Regions from separate parts of the Pseudoalteromonas sp. CNC9-20 genome, predicted to be linked through region 3. Evidence: predicted binding sites of a transcription regulator. Region 3 holds the regulator's gene; each other region holds the start of a gene.
The links. Region 3 encodes sigma-54, which starts transcription at its own class of promoters, with help from an activator protein. Its sites were predicted from a motif close to GTTGGCACGNNNNTNGNNT; they were not measured.
Positions count from the first base shown of each region.

Region 1: a site for sigma-54 is predicted at 1,696-1,714, ahead of MHM89_RS13420 (flagellar assembly protein T N-terminal domain-containing protein). Genes of this name have one in related genera too.
Region 2: a site for sigma-54 is predicted at 2,584-2,602, ahead of MHM89_RS16145 (LiaF domain-containing protein). Genes of this name have one in related genera too.

Region 1 is NZ_JAKRFS010000005.1:173,933-179,430, forward strand. Features, by position in the region: gene MHM89_RS13415 (glutathione peroxidase) at 1-341, opposite strand, end outside; gene MHM89_RS13420 (flagellar assembly protein T N-terminal domain-containing protein) at 491-1,660, opposite strand; gene MHM89_RS13425 (LPP20 family lipoprotein) at 1,788-2,243, shown strand; gene MHM89_RS13430 (transglutaminase-like cysteine peptidase) at 2,551-3,186, shown strand; gene MHM89_RS13435 (LapD/MoxY N-terminal periplasmic domain-containing protein) at 3,183-5,132, shown strand; gene MHM89_RS13440 (response regulator transcription factor) at 5,129-5,498, opposite strand, start outside.
Region 2 is NZ_JAKRFS010000006.1:328,819-334,316, reverse strand. Features, by position in the region: gene MHM89_RS16165 (hypothetical protein) at 1-307, shown strand, start outside; gene MHM89_RS16160 (hypothetical protein) at 397-750, shown strand; gene MHM89_RS16155 (hypothetical protein) at 768-1,154, opposite strand; gene MHM89_RS16150 (GGDEF domain-containing protein) at 1,230-2,399, opposite strand; gene MHM89_RS16145 (LiaF domain-containing protein) at 2,634-3,329, shown strand; gene MHM89_RS16140 (sigma-54 dependent transcriptional regulator) at 3,368-4,708, opposite strand; gene MHM89_RS16135 (DUF2383 domain-containing protein) at 4,872-5,348, shown strand; gene MHM89_RS16130 (sulfotransferase family protein) at 5,394-5,498, shown strand, end outside.
Region 3 is NZ_JAKRFS010000004.1:115,327-120,824, forward strand. Features, by position in the region: gene mgtE (magnesium transporter) at 1-503, opposite strand, end outside; gene MHM89_RS10780 (HPr family phosphocarrier protein) at 620-892, opposite strand; gene rapZ (RNase adapter RapZ) at 892-1,737, opposite strand; gene ptsN (PTS IIA-like nitrogen regulatory protein PtsN) at 1,804-2,250, opposite strand; gene hpf (ribosome hibernation promoting factor) at 2,252-2,539, opposite strand; gene MHM89_RS10800 (RNA polymerase factor sigma-54) at 2,565-4,061, opposite strand; gene lptB (LPS export ABC transporter ATP-binding protein) at 4,086-4,811, opposite strand; gene lptA (lipopolysaccharide transport periplasmic protein LptA) at 4,811-5,335, opposite strand; gene lptC (LPS export ABC transporter periplasmic protein LptC) at 5,325-5,498, opposite strand, start outside.

The DNA.
Region 1 (5,498 bases), on a different contig from region 3:
ATGCCCATGCCGTCGGTGAACTCGCCGTTACCGTCAGGGAGTAAGGTAATATTGTCGGCTTCTTGGTGCTCAGCCCAGGCATTCATCACAAATGTATCGTTTACCGACACACAGACAATGTCATCTACGCCATTTTGTTTTAGTACACCGGCAAGTTCGTTGTAGCGTGGTAAGTGTGTTGACGAGCAGGTTGGTGTAAACGCACCGGGCAATGAGAACACCACGACCGTCTTACCTGAAAAGATATCGTCTGAGGTAAGTTGTTGCCATTGCTCGCCTTTACGCACTGCAAATGTCACCTGAGGAATTCGTTGGCCTTCGCTGTTGTTAAATGTTGTCATACTGATAATCTCCTTTCGATGTGTTGGGTACAGTGTGACAAAAGCGAATTGATTTGTATATCAGTAAGAATTGATGACTTTGATTGTTAAAATCGAACGTTGAACGTATCTTGATTTTAAATGGTACCCAGGGAAGTGCTGAGCCTAGGCTATTGGCTCAGCAACACTAAGTCGTTGAGTTGAATATTCGCCAGTGGCCGTTTACCAATATTAGTGGCAATGGCACTGTGTTGGTAAAGCTGATTCACTTCTACACGGTGTAAGGTGGTTACCTGACGTGGCAAATGTTTGCCTGCATAGGTGGTGAGGTTGCTGCTATGCGCCAAAGTGAGTTGCTGACCCATCACTAAGCCGTTGGCTTTACCTAAGTTGACAACTACTTGGTCACCATCAATATGCTGAATTAATCCACGGGTGGGTAGGCAGCGCAGCTCATTGTTAAGGTCAAACATCACTTTCTCACTAAGCGCAGTAATGGCTCGTCCGTATTGGCTTTGCCAAAAAGTGCCACTGTTTACATCGATACGAGCGGTTTTTTCAAACTGCCAAGGCCCTTGAGTTTGATAGGCTTTTTGCCATATTTTTTCAAAGCTCAAGGCATCGAATAACGCAAACTCTACATTAAAATAGCGGTTATAGCTTTCATCCTGCCAAAATGCATAATCATTATTCAATTGCTTGCCGGTGGAAATATCGGTGATTTGCGAGAGTAACACGTACTGACTGTTACTTTTGTCGCGAATATATTCCAGTACGTTTTCATCATACTGAAATTGCTGTGTAAAGAAGGGGCTAACATCCACCGCTTCTTTAAAATAAGGAATAGGCAGCATAGCTAATTGCGTTTGGCTCATAATTGCGTAGAGCTGCTTAGTAAAAGCAGGGGCTACGTCAAATATTTGACCATAACGAGCTTGCTGTGGATTATCCAATGCCGTGCGTGTGAGAGCAAAGTGGCTAATAAAGTCTTGTTCAGGGCATTGCTGTGGGTTGTCTAACACTTCAATTTGCATGGTGACACTGATCATGCCATCACTTTGTTGCTCTTCGAGCAGCTGCATCTGTTGTACTTGACCATGTGCTTGCAAAGAAAGGTGATCCTGAGTGAGCACGCCGTTAGTCAAGGTCTGCACACTGGATAGCTCCAGCCCTGAATATAATAACGCCTGTTTTATAGCGTCACTGACCGCGTTGGCGCGTGCTGTTTCGGTATCTCCATCCTCTAAAGTCGCAACCCCTGTGGTTTGCAACCATTGGGCGCTGACACTCGGGCTTATTAGTGCAATCATCAGTGCGCACACAGATGCCAAATATCGCATAGTTATCCCACCTAAAAATGTTCTTGCAACAAAGATAGCAAAGAACATACCAACTCCCCTGTAATAGTGGCATTTATCGTGCATACTACTGAACATAGGTTTAGAGACAATCAGTGTGGAGCAAAACATGCTACGAATGATGATACTGCTGATCAGCACATGGAGCATGCTCGGTTGCAGCAGTGTGTTTGATAAGCACGTTGAATACGCCATAGAGCAGCCTGACAATTATCCGATTTTACGTGCGATTGGCTACGCGCCTATTGCACCGCAGCCCGGTGAAAGCGCTCAGCAAAAATCGCTGATGGCGATGAAAGCTTCAAAGATAGAAGCCTATCGGGAGTTGGCGGAGCAGGTTTATGGCCAACAAATGCAAGGGCAAACCACCGTTGCCAATGCCATTGCTGGAGATGATGTACTGCAAGCGCGGGTTCAAGGGGTGATCCGAGGGGCTCGAGTTAAACGCAGTTATGTTGTTGGCGATAGTTATGCGACTGAATTAGAGCTGGATATGAAGCTAGTACACGATCTTTACATTACTCAGAGTAAGCCTCGCAAGGTAAAAAAGGTCACTTACTACTGAGGTGCTTGCTGATATACAACATTGCCCCAAGTGTACGCCAGTGCGCTTGGGTTTATCTTTTCTTGCCTTTATACACCTGCATTTTTGCTTTAATTTCTAATATCAAACTTATTCTAAGCACCTCTTTATACTGCATTTACGGCTAACATCGGGTGCTGCAGAACTGAAAATCACTGCTATGCTTTAATAAATCAAACCCATTGCGTCCTAAGCGGTGCGCAGAAACTATGTAGGCCTTTAGGACGTAGTGAGCAGTGCGAAAATTATAAATAAAATACGGTGGCTGGGGCTAGGTTTAGTGTTCGCCATGACGTTGCTCATGAGTGGCATTCACGCTGGCGCAACTATGGACAGCGGCTTGTTTCAAACGCTTATGCGCAACCAATACGGTACTCAACGTTTACTGGTGGCGCAGCGCTGGCAGCAATTACTAGCTAGCTTGAGTGCTGAAACCGAAACCCGCAAAGTGCAACTGGTCAATCAGTTTTTTGCCACGCAAGTGCGCTACCGCACCGACCAACTTCTCTACAAACAACAAGATTATTGGGCAACGCCATTAGAAACCTTAGGGCAAGGGCTGGGCGATTGTGAAGACTACGCCATAGCGAAATACGCGTCATTGAGGATGCTAGGCATCGCTGATAATAAGCTGCGGCTTATCTATGTTAAAGCGCAAATAGGCGGCCCTCGCAGCCAAGAGTTTCAAGCGCATATGGTGTTGGGTTATTACCCGACCCCCAGTAGCCAACCCATCATTCTCGACTCGCTCACAAGTGCTATTTTGCCAGCAGCGAAGCGCACTGATTTATATCCGGTATTCAGCTTTAACAGTGAAGGTCTGTGGACTGCAACGTCAACTCACAGTGTGGCCGACCCTCGGGCGAGATTATCTCGCTGGCATTCGGTTTTAAAGAAAATGGAACAGCAAGGAGTTAGGTGGTGATAAAGCAAGCATCTACAGCGTCCTGTGGGGCGCACCGTATATCTCTGGTGGTACAACTGTGGCTGGTGATTGTGGTTATTGCTTTGAGTGGGTTGATCAGCAGCGTACTCATTAGCGGGTACAATGTTAAATCTAGCTTCACCGAAGAGCTTTATTTGAAAAACGCCGATAATGCCACAACCTTAGCGCTTGCGCTCAGTCAGATGGATAAAGACCCAGTGACCGTTGAGCTTTTCGTCTCAGCAGCCTTTGATACCGGCCACTATCAGCAGATTAAATTAGTCGATACACAGGGTGAAGTTGTAGTTGAGCGTTCGCTTACACAGCACGAACATGCTTCAGTACCTAGTTGGTTTGCACAGATGTTTGCTTTTGAGGTCGACGCCGGCGTTGCACAAATAAGCAATGGTTGGCAGCAATACGGCACCTTGTATATTCAGAGTCAGCAAAGATATGCATTAGAAGCTTTATGGGACAATGTGCTCAATTTAGCCAGTGGTTTTGCTATCGTTGCGTTATTGAGCTGTATTGCTGCTTCACTCATTTTACGTTGGGTTCTGAAGCCTTTAGAGCGAGTGGTCGCTCAAGCCCAAGGGTTCTCAAAAAAGCAATTTAAGCAGCTTGCAGTTCCCAATACGGCCGAACTAGCTGAGGTGACAGAGGCGATGAATCATCTGGCTGAGCGCTTTGGTGGCATTCTGCGCGAAGGGAACGAGCGTATCGCCCGCGCACAATACCTAGCCCAGCATGATACAACAACAGGGCTAGCCAATGGTCGGTACTTCCTGTCGCGTATGGAGCAAGAGTTAAAGCAAGTTAGTCATCATCAGCAAGTGCTGATACTAATGCGTTTAGCAAATTACGAGCAACTGCGGGGGAGCTTAAACCCGGAACAGTTTTATAGCTTGGAGAAAGAGCTGGCGCAGTTACTGATTAGGTATGCAGAAACTCAGCAAGATAACCTTCATGACTGGCAACTTGGGCGTATCAGTCATTGTGACTTTGCTCTTCGACTCAATGAGGTAATGGCTGCAGAGGATAGCTCACGGACGCTGACGCAATGCTGTAGTGAATTTAGCGATACCTATAATGGGCTGGTAGAGCTGAGGCACAGTATTACCTATATTGAAGAAAAGCAAAGCGGTGAAGAGGCTTTGCAGCAAGGTCAGCGGTTGTTGGCTATGGCCACTGCTTCCGGTGTAGATATGTACGCCGATGCTGCAACCGAGCATCACCAAGTAGCGGCGGTGACTGGGCAATCCTTAACGCAAGCACTTGAAAAAGAGCAGTTTGAATTAAAGCTCACAGACGTACTGAATTTTGACGATAGCTGCGTGCAAAGTGAAGTCGGTTTATATTTGAAAGTGGGTAACAAGGTCCATTCGCGACGCTACTATCAACGTCTGCTCAGTGAGCAACAATTGGATGCGCAGCTGGACTGGAAAACGGTGAAAACATTTTTCAATGAGAAGTTATGGCTGCATTACGCTCAGCCTCTTGCTATCAAACTCAGTGAAGCGACTCTAGAAGATGAAATCGCTTATACCAGTATTCTTGCATTGATATCGAGTGAGCGGCTGCTAGCATCGCGCCTAACCTTGGAGTTTTCTGAGTCATGTTTAATCAACATGGCTGAACAAGTGAAAGAGTTCTGCCGAGAGGCAAAATTAGTGGGTTGCCAATTAGGTTTAACGGATGCAGGTCAAGCATTGAACCAAGTTGATGGTTTAGAACAGTTGGGGTTAGATATTATAAAGCTTGATAACACCTTGGTGCACAACATCAGTAATGATGAGGCCACCCAACAGTTGGTGAGGCATATTTGTGCACAAGTGCGCCCTTTGGGAGTGATGGTCGTGGTGGAGGAATTGGCTCAAGACATTGCTGTTGAATTACTCAAAGAGTTGGGAGTAAGTGCCCGTATTCAAACTCAGCAGGGGCATTAATGCCCTTGCCCAGCACCGTTGACATGCAACGCTAATTGCAGTCGGTCTTTAACCTGTAGCTTTGCAAATGTCGAGCTTAAATGCTGTTTAACAGTACGCTCAGAAATATAAAGTCGTGCCGCGATAGCCTTGTTGGTTTGTCCTTGAGCCACGAGCTTGGCGACCTCACATTCACGCTCGCTCAGTTTACTTAAATCCGCAGAAGTAGGTGAACAGGCCTTATCGGCGATGGAAAGCGCACCAATAAGGTTGCTTAGCAAGCAGCCAGGAAGCCACAGAGCATTGTTTTCAATCGCGTCACGCGCCTGTTTAAGTACAGCCGTAGTGGCGAACAGTTCAACATAGCCGCGCGCACCTAAGCTAAAC
Region 2 (5,498 bases), on a different contig from region 3:
TAAAAATGACGTCACGAACGACCAAAACAAACACCGCTCGCAAGGTAATAGTGCGCATTTGCAGGCACTGGAAGAGAAAATCGATTCCCTATATTTAATGAATTTAGCCGCGTTGGAGTTGTTGCAAGATATGGGAGTCAGCCGCAGCGATATTGTACGAAAGATAGAGGAAATCGACCTACGTGATGGCAAACTCGATGGTAAAGTTGCATCGTCGAGTCACTGCAAAGACTGTGGTCACAAGGTGAGCCCTCGTCGCCGTCATTGCTTTTACTGCGGCGCTAATATCGCTCAGCTGCAATTTTAGCTCCCTCCTTAGTTGCAGCACTAAAGTTAAGCCTAGGGTCAGTGATCAGTCGCTAGGTTATAAGCTCGAATAGAGCAAAGGGGCAAACAGTGCGATTACTAACAGGGTTGTTACTGACGTTATCACTTGCGGCGTGTAGCGAGCCACAAACCCGCTATTACGCTAGTTATGCAGATGCACACAGAGCACAACTATTTGAGCAGGGGGAGCTACCTGAGGTATTGCCGTTATCGGCCAAGGCATTTCAAGTTAACACCCATGCCGATAGAAAACGGGCGACGGGACGCTTTAAAATTGCGCCAGCGGATATCAATACCTTTGCCAGCCGGTTACAGCAAAGCCCATACCCAGGCTACGAATTTGTGTATTATCATGGCGAACAGGTGTGGTTGTTTAATTTACATAAAGACGGCAAGGTGGAGTACCGCTCACATTCAAAGTGAGGCAATACCCCGTTGCGTTAGACTACTAATTCAGCCTGAATATGGCGTATTAAATTATTGACCCAATTGACATACTGGCGATGGATTTTCTTGCCATCGTATCTTAAATTGACAGAGTCAACATACTCTACCGAAAACTGGCTCGGGGTATAATTAATATCAACCGTCAACTGATGAGTGCGAATATTGAGCACCGCAGCAACGACCCCTTCGCTTTTAGCTGCACACTGCCAGCCGAGCTGCAGGCATGCTTTGATAATGGCTTTTTCAATATCCTTATCACTGTGGTTTTGGCTCTGAGCCATAGGAATGGCATTATAGGGAAAGTCTCGCATTGGCACTGTGGTTTTGCAGGCACTCAGGGTGAATAAGGCCACCAAGGCAATGACAAGGGTGTGACGCATTTACTGATCTCCGTGTAAAAGCGTTATTGTCTCTTAAAAGTTATTATTACTCAAACCCTTGTATGTCGGTTTGTGTTAGCCAGTAGAAGCCGTGGTGGTGTCGCTATGATGGGTTTCAACCAAGCAGTTACGGCCACGGCTTTTTGCCTCGTAAAGGCCTTTATCCGCTTCAATCAGCATCTTTTTAATATCAAAATGGCCACTCTCTCGGCAAGTGACGCCGATGCTAATGCTCAGCGGCAGGCGCTGATGGTGCCAATAAAATGAGCCCTCGGCAATGGCCTTACGTAAGCGATCGCCCACTTTGAGCGCCGTGCATTGATGGGTATTGGCTAAAATCACAGCGAATTCCTCTCCGCCAATACGCGCAGCTAAATCATCTTCTCTGAGTTGCTCGCGAATGCGCTGACTCACCCATTGCAACGCAGCGTCTCCGCCATCGTGACCAAACTGATCATTGACCTTCTTAAAGTAATCCAAATCTATCATCATGACTGCAAGTGGCTGCTGCTTAGCAATACACTGCGCGAGTCGTTTTTCGCCTTCATAGAAAAACGCACGACGATTGTACAAGCTTGTGAGTGGGTCGAAATTAGCTAAGTTAGTGAGTTTAGCTTCTGAGCGTATGAAAAAAAGCATCGGAAACACTAGTGCCGTGCATGTGGTCAGTAGTAAGTGAACAGCAAGAACTAACTGTTTGGTCCAAGGCGGTAATGATTGCTCCCAGTGCAACAAATTGGTAAGCAACAGGCCCGTTTGAACCAACATTACCAGCGCATGCAAGGTGACGAGAACAAGCAAAGTGGCGGCATATATATTGCCTTTGGTTGTTGTTCTAATAGCCGCTGCAGCGGCAAAGAATAGTGTGGCAATAGCCATAGAAGTGTAAATCTGCCCCCACAGTGGTTGGTGGTGCAACAACGCCAGTAACAACGCACTGAAACCCAGAATAAAATAGATAAACAACGGGTTATGGTGTTTTGAAGAGCTGTACCAGAGTATACCTCTTAGCACCAGCAATGGCGCTGTTATCATCAATAGTTGGGCGCTGTAATGGGTCAGTACCGGTAAGTCGATAAACACACGCAGAGTCGCGCTTATTTCAGCTAAACTAAATACCAGACAAGATAATCCCCAATACAAAAAGCTTCGTTGTGCACGTTGGTAAAACACCAACAACAAAAAGACGCCAATAAAGGCGTTTAGTAAAGTCGATACCACTATCAATGTTGGTAGATGTAACATGGCACTCGGGATGTTGGGGAGACACTTGAAGTTTAGTTCACCTACTTGGCGTCGCAACCCGCGCCATGGGGAGTTACTCAGTAAAGATAATTAAAATATCGTTAATTAAGCGTAAATATGGTGGTTTTGGCGAATGCGGTGAACTGGCTTAATCTCCATCTAACTGAAACTAAAGGAATTAATATTTGGCGCTGATTTTGCTTAGGTAAGCAAAACGACAACAGGAGTGTGAACATGAGTGTTCCTTTAAAGGACAGGCCGTTAGCGCAAGTAAAAGAAGAGATCATCGATCAGCTAATTTTAAATTACAGTCATGGTGAAATTTCAGCGCAGGCGTTTGAACGTCGCCTTGATCAAGCGTATGACTGCAGCTGCCAAGAGCAACTAGCAACATTGGTTGCTGATCTGCCGCTGCACAGCGACCCACGCTACAACAGCGAGAAGGCGGCACGTATGCGCACTCCTTTCACGCAAAGTAGCGAGCAGGTTAATGGTGAGAAAATTACCGCCATATTAAGCTCGGACCAACGCAGCGGTGAATGGGTTGTCCCTAAAGAAATTCATCTAAACAACTATTTGGGAAGCATTGAATTAGACTTTACCAACGCTATCTTTTCTCACCCTGAAGTACACATTTACGTTAATTGTATTTTGGGCAGTGATGAAATTGTGGTGCCAGAGAGTGTAGATGTGCAAACTCAGACCACCAATATCATGGGGTCACTGGTTAATAAGCGGGTCTCACTTGGGCCGCGATACGAAGATAAACAGCGACCGCGCATTATTATCCATGGGCGTATTATTCTCGGGAGTGTGGAAGTCAGTATTAAGCGAACGATGAAAGAGAAATTAAAGGCCTTTGCCTTTGACTTACGTGATTTATTTGATGGCCGAGAGCAGGGTAAAAGCCGTAACCGATATGATGGCTAAAATGTCGGGGCTTGTTCATAGCAAGCCCCGTAAACTGATTAGTCCTGAGAGTACTTTTCTAGTTTGTTGTAGAGTGTTTTCACACTAACACCTAATTGTTCAGCGGTGTCCGTTTTGTTGCCGGCGTTCTCTTCCAAGTTTTTCAAAATTGCCGCTTTTTCCAACTCTTCCAAGGAAACGCCAGTAGGAATATCGACGCTGTTGCTGTCGCTTTTGCTTACTGATTCACCCAATGAAAGATGTTCGGCTTTGATTACGTCATCGGCCAAGATCATCGCTCGTTCAATGGTGTGTTTTAGCTCCCGTACGTTGCCTGGCCAGTTATAAGCAGCAATGCGGCTAAGTGCATCGGTAGCGATACGTTTGTGGCTCAATTCTTGGGCATTACGGTAGGCAAGGAAGTGCTCAGCGAGGCCGGTGATGTCATTGCCTCGATCGCGCAGTGGTGGCACTCGGATAGGGAAGTGCGCTAAGCGGAAGTATAAATCCTCACGGAAAATGCCATCATCAATGGCTTGTTGCGGGTTACGGTTGGTTGCACAAACAATACGCACATCAGCATGTTTCACTTGTTGACTGCCTACGGCGCGATACTCTCCGCTTTCGAGCACGCGCAGTAACTTAACTTGTTGCTCTAATGGCATCTCTGTTACTTCGTCTAAAAACAGCGTACCGCCTTTAGCTTGGTCGAAGACCCCTTGGTGATCGCGGTGTGCACCTGTAAATGCGCCTTTCACATGACCAAATAACTCACTATCTATAAGCTCTGGGGAAAGCGCACCACAGTTTATCGCAACGAAAGGTGCTTGTGGCTTATCGCCAGCAATATGAACGGTATTGGCAACGAGCTCTTTACCTACACCACTTTCGCCAATAATCATCACGTTGGCATCAGTGCGTGCGACCTTACGAATAGTGCGATACAACTTGTGCATAGACTTAGAAGAGCCGACTAATAAACCAAATTGGTCAAGGTCGCTGGACTCAACAGCTTTACTTGATTGGCTGGCTTCACCAAACAGTTCGTAGCTGTCTTGCAGAGTTTCGCTAATCAGTTCCAAATCATAAGGGGCACGGCAGTGGAACCCGGCACCATCGCGCATCAACTTATCAAGATATGGATTTGGCTTACCTTTACTTAAAAATAGAAACTCAACGTGCGATAACGCGTCGGTGTCATTTAGGGTGTTGTATCCTTGTTCATTGAATTCTTCGAGTTCCACCAATGCAATATCACACCCCGACTGGGCAACTTGCGCTTCCCACGGCTCAAACTCGTTTGCGTAGACCAGCTGAAACTTTTTTAATACTTCTAATTTAGCCAGCTTCGAGACCAGCTCGGGATCGCTGAGTTGTACAAACATTTTAACCTGGTGCATACATCACTCTCCTTGAAAGAGTTGTAAAAATAACAAGTCAGCGGGTAGATGTTACTCGGGTTCAGCGAGGAGGTCCTTCTAACCTTCTGATTTATAATAAAATAAATAATGGTATATGAATTGCAGGTGAACTTGGTACATCAGCGACCATAGGAGTTTAGATATGGTTAACCTTGACCAAACACAAGCAAAACGTGATAAAAAAATTGCCAAAGATATTCTTAAGCTGAACCGAGATGCGGCGACGTTTTATAAGCAGGCAGCCGAGCAGGTCGGTGACTACAACGTCAGGCATGTCTTTATCAATATGGCAAAAATACGGGAACAAGCCCAGTTATCTGTCTACGATGTGGATGAAAATCCCGATCACAGCAGTATAGAAAATACTTGGCTGGGTACAGCGATCGCTTGGTACGCGCAAGCTAAGAGTCATTTTTCTAACAGGCCTGAGCAGTCAATGATAATCGATCTCATTGAGTTCGAGAAGAAGTTATTGGCGAAAATAAAAAAAGCAGTCAGTGAAGCTCGCGACCCAGCACTCAAAGGCGCTTTAGCGAGTATTACTGCCGATATTCAGATGTGTATCGACCAACTCAGTGCATGTAAACCAGCGAATACTCGCAGCCACGCAACGCAGTGAGTACAATAACGGCCACAGCAATGTTTAACAACCCATACTATGGCCATGTCGAAAATATTTGTGATAGGTTTACCGCGCAGCGGCACCACCAGCGTGTGTGCTGCTGCGCTCGATTTAGGTCTTCGCACCGCCCACACAGCTTATACTAAA
Region 3 (5,498 bases):
TCGCCTTTGAGGCGTAAGTAGCGCAGCACCACATCAACAGAGACATCGGGACGGATAGTCACTGTATCGGTATTCATCAGCGCCCCAGCTGAGCGCTCCTGGTAAGACAGAGCCGTAGTTGCACGGTCTCTATCTTGGATATCCATCGCCTCAATAACGTCTTTATAAACGGGCTCTGGTAAGCTTCGTAATACTTCCCCTAAGTCATCATCGTCCATGTCCTCTGTCGCTGCGGCGATATGCTCAGGCTCCATGCGTGAGATAATGCTCAGGCGTACATCTTCAGAGAGCTCTTCAAGTACATCACCTTGGACATCAGGGTCGACGAGCGCCCATAGTTTAGAACGTGTCTTATGGGGCGATGATTCTAATAATAATGCGGTATCACAGGGCGCAGTTTTGGCGAGAAGCCTGCGTACATGAACAAACTGGCCGCTATTAAGAGCTTCGGTGACTTCTTGAAGTTGTTGCAGCGGGTAATCTTGTTCATAGGCTTCTGGCATAGGCATCCCTTAAATACAAAAAATGGGGTGGGAAATAGCGTGCAAGCAAGCGCTTACAAGCCGTTGATTAGTTTAACCTAACTAAATCAATGATAGCAAAAGTAAATGCTTAAGGGTTATTCTTGTTCGTGGAACTTTTCTGCAATGAGCGCCCCGATAGCTGCCAACGCGGCGTCGGCATCAGGGCCTTCACACCGCACGCGCACTTCCTTACCTTTGCCGCTCTCAAGGAGCAGTAAAGCCAAGACACTGTCGGCCTGTGCGCTCTTATCGCCTTGATATAGCATTATTTCGGCATCAAAATTCATCGCCAGTTGCGCCAATTGTGAGGCTGCACGAGCATGTAGGCCTAACTTGTTTTGAATAATAAAAGTACCTTCAACCATCACTATTTTTCCTGCTCTCGATGGCGAATTTTCACGTTCGGATAAGTATCTAAAAAGCGCTCTCCCAAAGTTTGGGCAAGGTACACTGAGCGGTGTTGACCCCCAGTGCAGCCAATAGCAATGGTTAAATAACTACGGTTATTACGCTCTAGGTGGGGTAACCAAGTTTGAACAAAAGTTTGGATCTGCCAAGTGAACTTTTGCACGATTGAGTGACTGGCTAGATAATCTTGAACGGGTTGGTCTAACCCTGTGAGCGCCTTTAGTTCAGGTTCCCAATGGGGATTGGGGAGAAACCGCACATCAAACACATAATCAGCATTTTTTGGAATGCCATGTTTAAACCCAAAAGACTCAAAAGTGATCAGTAATTGCTTGTCTTTTTTACCCAGCACTTTTTCACGGATCATCTCCGCCAACTGGTGAACACTGAGCTCAGTTGTATCAATAATAAAGTCGGCGTGGGAGATGAGTACATCAAGAAGCTGCTTCTCTTCACGAATAGCGACATCCAACGTCATATTTTGCATGGATAAGGGGTGTAGTCGACGAGTTTCAGAGAAACGCTTAATCAACGTTTGTTCGTCACTATCAAGGTAAAACAGCGAAGGCTTAGCAAACTCAGGCAGGTAAGCGAGAATGTCGTTAAATTCATGCTGTTCTTTGGGCAAATTGCGCACGTCGATACTGACGGCAATTTTGTCATAATTTGCTGAAACACTGCGCACCAAGGAGGGGAGTAAAATAACTGGGATGTTATCTACGCAATAGTACCCAAGGTCTTCGAGCACCCGTAACGCGACTGATTTTCCAGAACCCGAGCGACCACTGACAATGATAAGTTCCATCCGACAACTCCTTGTTTTACCCCAAGACGCACATTTAAACCACACCATGAACCAATACGGCGCGCATTAGTCGGCGATCAATTGATAAAGCTCTTGATCGCTGCTGGCTGAGCGCAGTTGTTTACACAGTTGTTTGTCTTTTAGTTTATCAGCAATTGTCGCTAAGGTCTTCAGGTGTTGTTCAGTCTCATTAGCCGGCACTAAAAGTGCGACAAAGATATCCACTGGACGGTTATCAATGGCATCAAAGTTAATGGCTTCGCGATTGGTTACAACAATGGCAATCGTACTGTCGATACCATCGAGACGGCCATGTGGAATAGCAACGCCTTTGCCGATGCCAGTACTGCCCAGCTTTTCGCGGGTTAGCAAAGCATCAAGTACCGATTGCTCGCTGAGGTGAGGACTGTGCTGATGAGCCACCTGAGAGAGGTACTCCAGCATTCTTTTTTTGCTATTAAAAAGGACCGCAGCTTTGCTGCAGTCCTTGGTAAAGAGTGAATCTAGGTTCATGTTAGTGACGAGATAATTTCTCTTTATGTTTAATCACTTGACGGTCGAGCTTATCAATTAAGCCGTCGATCGCCGCATACATATCCTGGTGCTCTGCGGTTGCGAACAGTTCACCACCGTTAACGTGAAGAGTAGCTTCTGCTTTTTGTGTTAGTTTTTCAATATCAAGAATGACATGCACATTATTTATATGGTCAAAGTGACGCTCTAATTTTGCAAATTTGCTATTCACATAGTTGCGAAGAGAATCAGTGATTTCTACGTGACGACCGGTAAGATTTAATTGCATAAGCATTTTCCTTCTTGTCTAACGTCTATATCAAACTTTTACGCTGATTTGACGGTGGAATGGCTAGCGATTCACGATATTTAGCAATCGTGCGCCGAGCCACTTTAATTCCTTGCTCGGCTAGTACGTCGGCAATCTTGCTATCACTCAACGGTTTAGCAGGATTCTCCGCAGCTACTAGCTTTTTGATCAATGCTCGAATCGCTGTAGACGAGCATTCACCTCCGTTTTCGGTTGTAACATGGCTGGAGAAAAAGTACTTCAGCTCAAAAATACCCCGTGGTGTATGCATATACTTTTGGGTGGTCACACGGGAAATCGTTGACTCATGCATTTCCACCATTTCGGCAACGTCATTAAGCACCATTGGCTTCATTGCCTCTTCACCATGTTCAAAGAATGCCTGTTGTTGTTGAACAATGCAATTAGTTACTTTAAGTAGCGTATCATTGCGTTGTTCCAAGCTCTTTATAAACCATTTCGCTTCTTGTAAATGCGAGCGAATAAATTGACTATCACTTTGCGACTTACAGCTTCGCGACATTGATGCATAGTGATCGTTAACGCGGATCTTAGGCATACTATCTGGGTTTAATTCAACCACCCAGCGGCCTTTAACTTTCTTCACCGATACGTCTGGAATCACATACTCTGACTGCTCTCGCACAATCGTGGCTGCAGGAGTCGGATTTAAACTGTGTATCAGTGTCATCACCTCTTTTAACTGCGCTTCTTTAAGCTTAGTCTTTTTCATCAAGGTGCGATAGTCACGACTACCAAGCAAATCAATATAGTTACAAACTACCTCTTTGGTCTCTTCAAGCCAAGGGGTTTGTGGGTCAAATTGCTTGAGCTGGATCAACAAGCACTCTTGTAAAGAACGCGCACCAATTCCTACTGGATCAAAGAGTTGGATACGCTTAAGAACGGCTTCAATTTCATCGAGCTCGATACCATCGTCTTGTTCATCATGATTCAAGCTTTCCAGCAGATCTTCACAGCTGACCGTTAAAATGCCGTTGTCATTGATGGCTTCAATGATAGCTGTGGCGATGGCCTCGTCGGTGGCACTAAAAGGTGTTAATTGCAGCTGCCACATTAAATAATCATGTAACGACTCGGTGGTTTCGCCTTGGTAGATAGACTCATCTTCTGGCATAGGCCCAGAGGAGGCAACGGGAGCCGCACTAATATACTCATCCCAAGACACATCCATGGGCAAGTCTTCACTGATGGACTCGTTGTTCATGGCATCAGCACTTTCAACTTCATCCTTACTGGCGCTGGCCGTCTCGGCGGTATCGTTATTTTGGTTGTCGGACGTCGACTCTTTTTGCTCTTGGTTGTCGTTATTGTCGGCGTAATTGTCTTCTTCAACTTCAAGTAATGGGTTGGCGTCCAACGCCTCTTGAATTTCTTGTTGGAGATCCAAAGTACTGAGCTGCAACAGGCGAATCGCTTGCTGCAATTGTGGGGTCATTGTTAATTGCTGGCCTAGGCGCAGCTGTAATGATTGCCTCATGTATCTCTAACAATCCTTTAATCGTTATAATCTAAACTGCTCACCCAAATAGACGTCGCGAACCGTTTGATCGGCAAGAACTTGCTCTGGAGTGCCAGAAGCAATGAGCTCGCCATGGGAAACAATGTATGCGGTTTCACATACGTCTAGGGTCTCTCGCACATTGTGGTCGGTGATTAATACACCAATACCACGATTGCGCAGATGCTCTATGATTTTCTTTATATCTAACACTGAAATAGGGTCGACACCAGCAAAAGGTTCATCCAACAAGATAAACTTTGGGTTTGCCGCTAATGCTCGCGCTATTTCTACCCGGCGACGTTCGCCACCAGATAACGCCATTCCTTGTGAGTCTCGAATGTGCTGTATATTAAACTCATCAAGCAGGCCCTCAAGCTCGCTTTCACGCTCTGCTTTGCTTAAGCCCTTGCGGGTTTCTAGGATGGCCATCAAATTTTGAAAAACTGTCAGCTTTCGAAAAATAGATGATTCCTGCGGTAAATAACCAATACCTAAGCGCGCACGAGAGTGCATCGGCATTAAGGTGATATCCTCATCATCAATACTGATGGTGCCTTTATCACTGGGTACTAAGCCAACTATCATGTAAAAAGTAGTTGTCTTACCGGCTCCATTAGGGCCGAGCAAGCCGACGATACTACCTGCTTGCACCTCTAAGCCCACACTTTTGACGACCTCCCGGCCTTTATAGCTTTTCGCTAATTTTTGTGCTTTAAGAGTCGCCATTATTGCTCTTTCTCCGGCGTATCGTCACTTTGTGGTGTTAATGTTGTGCGCACTCGTGTGCTGGAGTTTTCATCTTTTTCGGCGGTGATCAGCTGTTTGGCAATATCATAGCTTATGGTTTCGGCAACGATATGCTGGTCGGCCATGGCAATCTTAGCATCACCTTGAATTTTAAGGGTCTCAGAGGCGACGTCATAACGAATTTCCAGCGCCTGTGCAGAAATCTCGGTGCCATCTTCCATCACTTCGGTGTACACAGCTGGTGAGCCGGTGGCTACGAGCAATTGCTTGTTATCACCCAATTCTGGACGACGGTGAGCCTCAAGGCGGTCAGCTTTTATTTCCCGTTTGCCGTGAACAATATGCACGTTCTTATCAAAAATAGTGATATTTTCTTTGATCAGTGCTTGTTGTTTGTCGGCATCAATTAACACTTCCTTGGCGGTAATTTGCTCAGCAGTAGCGCTGGCAGAGCATAAGCCAATTGCGATGGATGTAATTAATGCACTGATTTTATTGGTCATAATATATTGTTCGCGTATGTTCTGTTAATTCAACTATCTCTGTATTGAGGTCTGCTTTCAAGCCTTGCCCGGTGATCTTCATATTCGGGCCACTTAATACTACAGCTTGCTCGGACTCCATGCGCTGGCTATCTATATCAACTTGAATGGCCTCAGCGCTGAC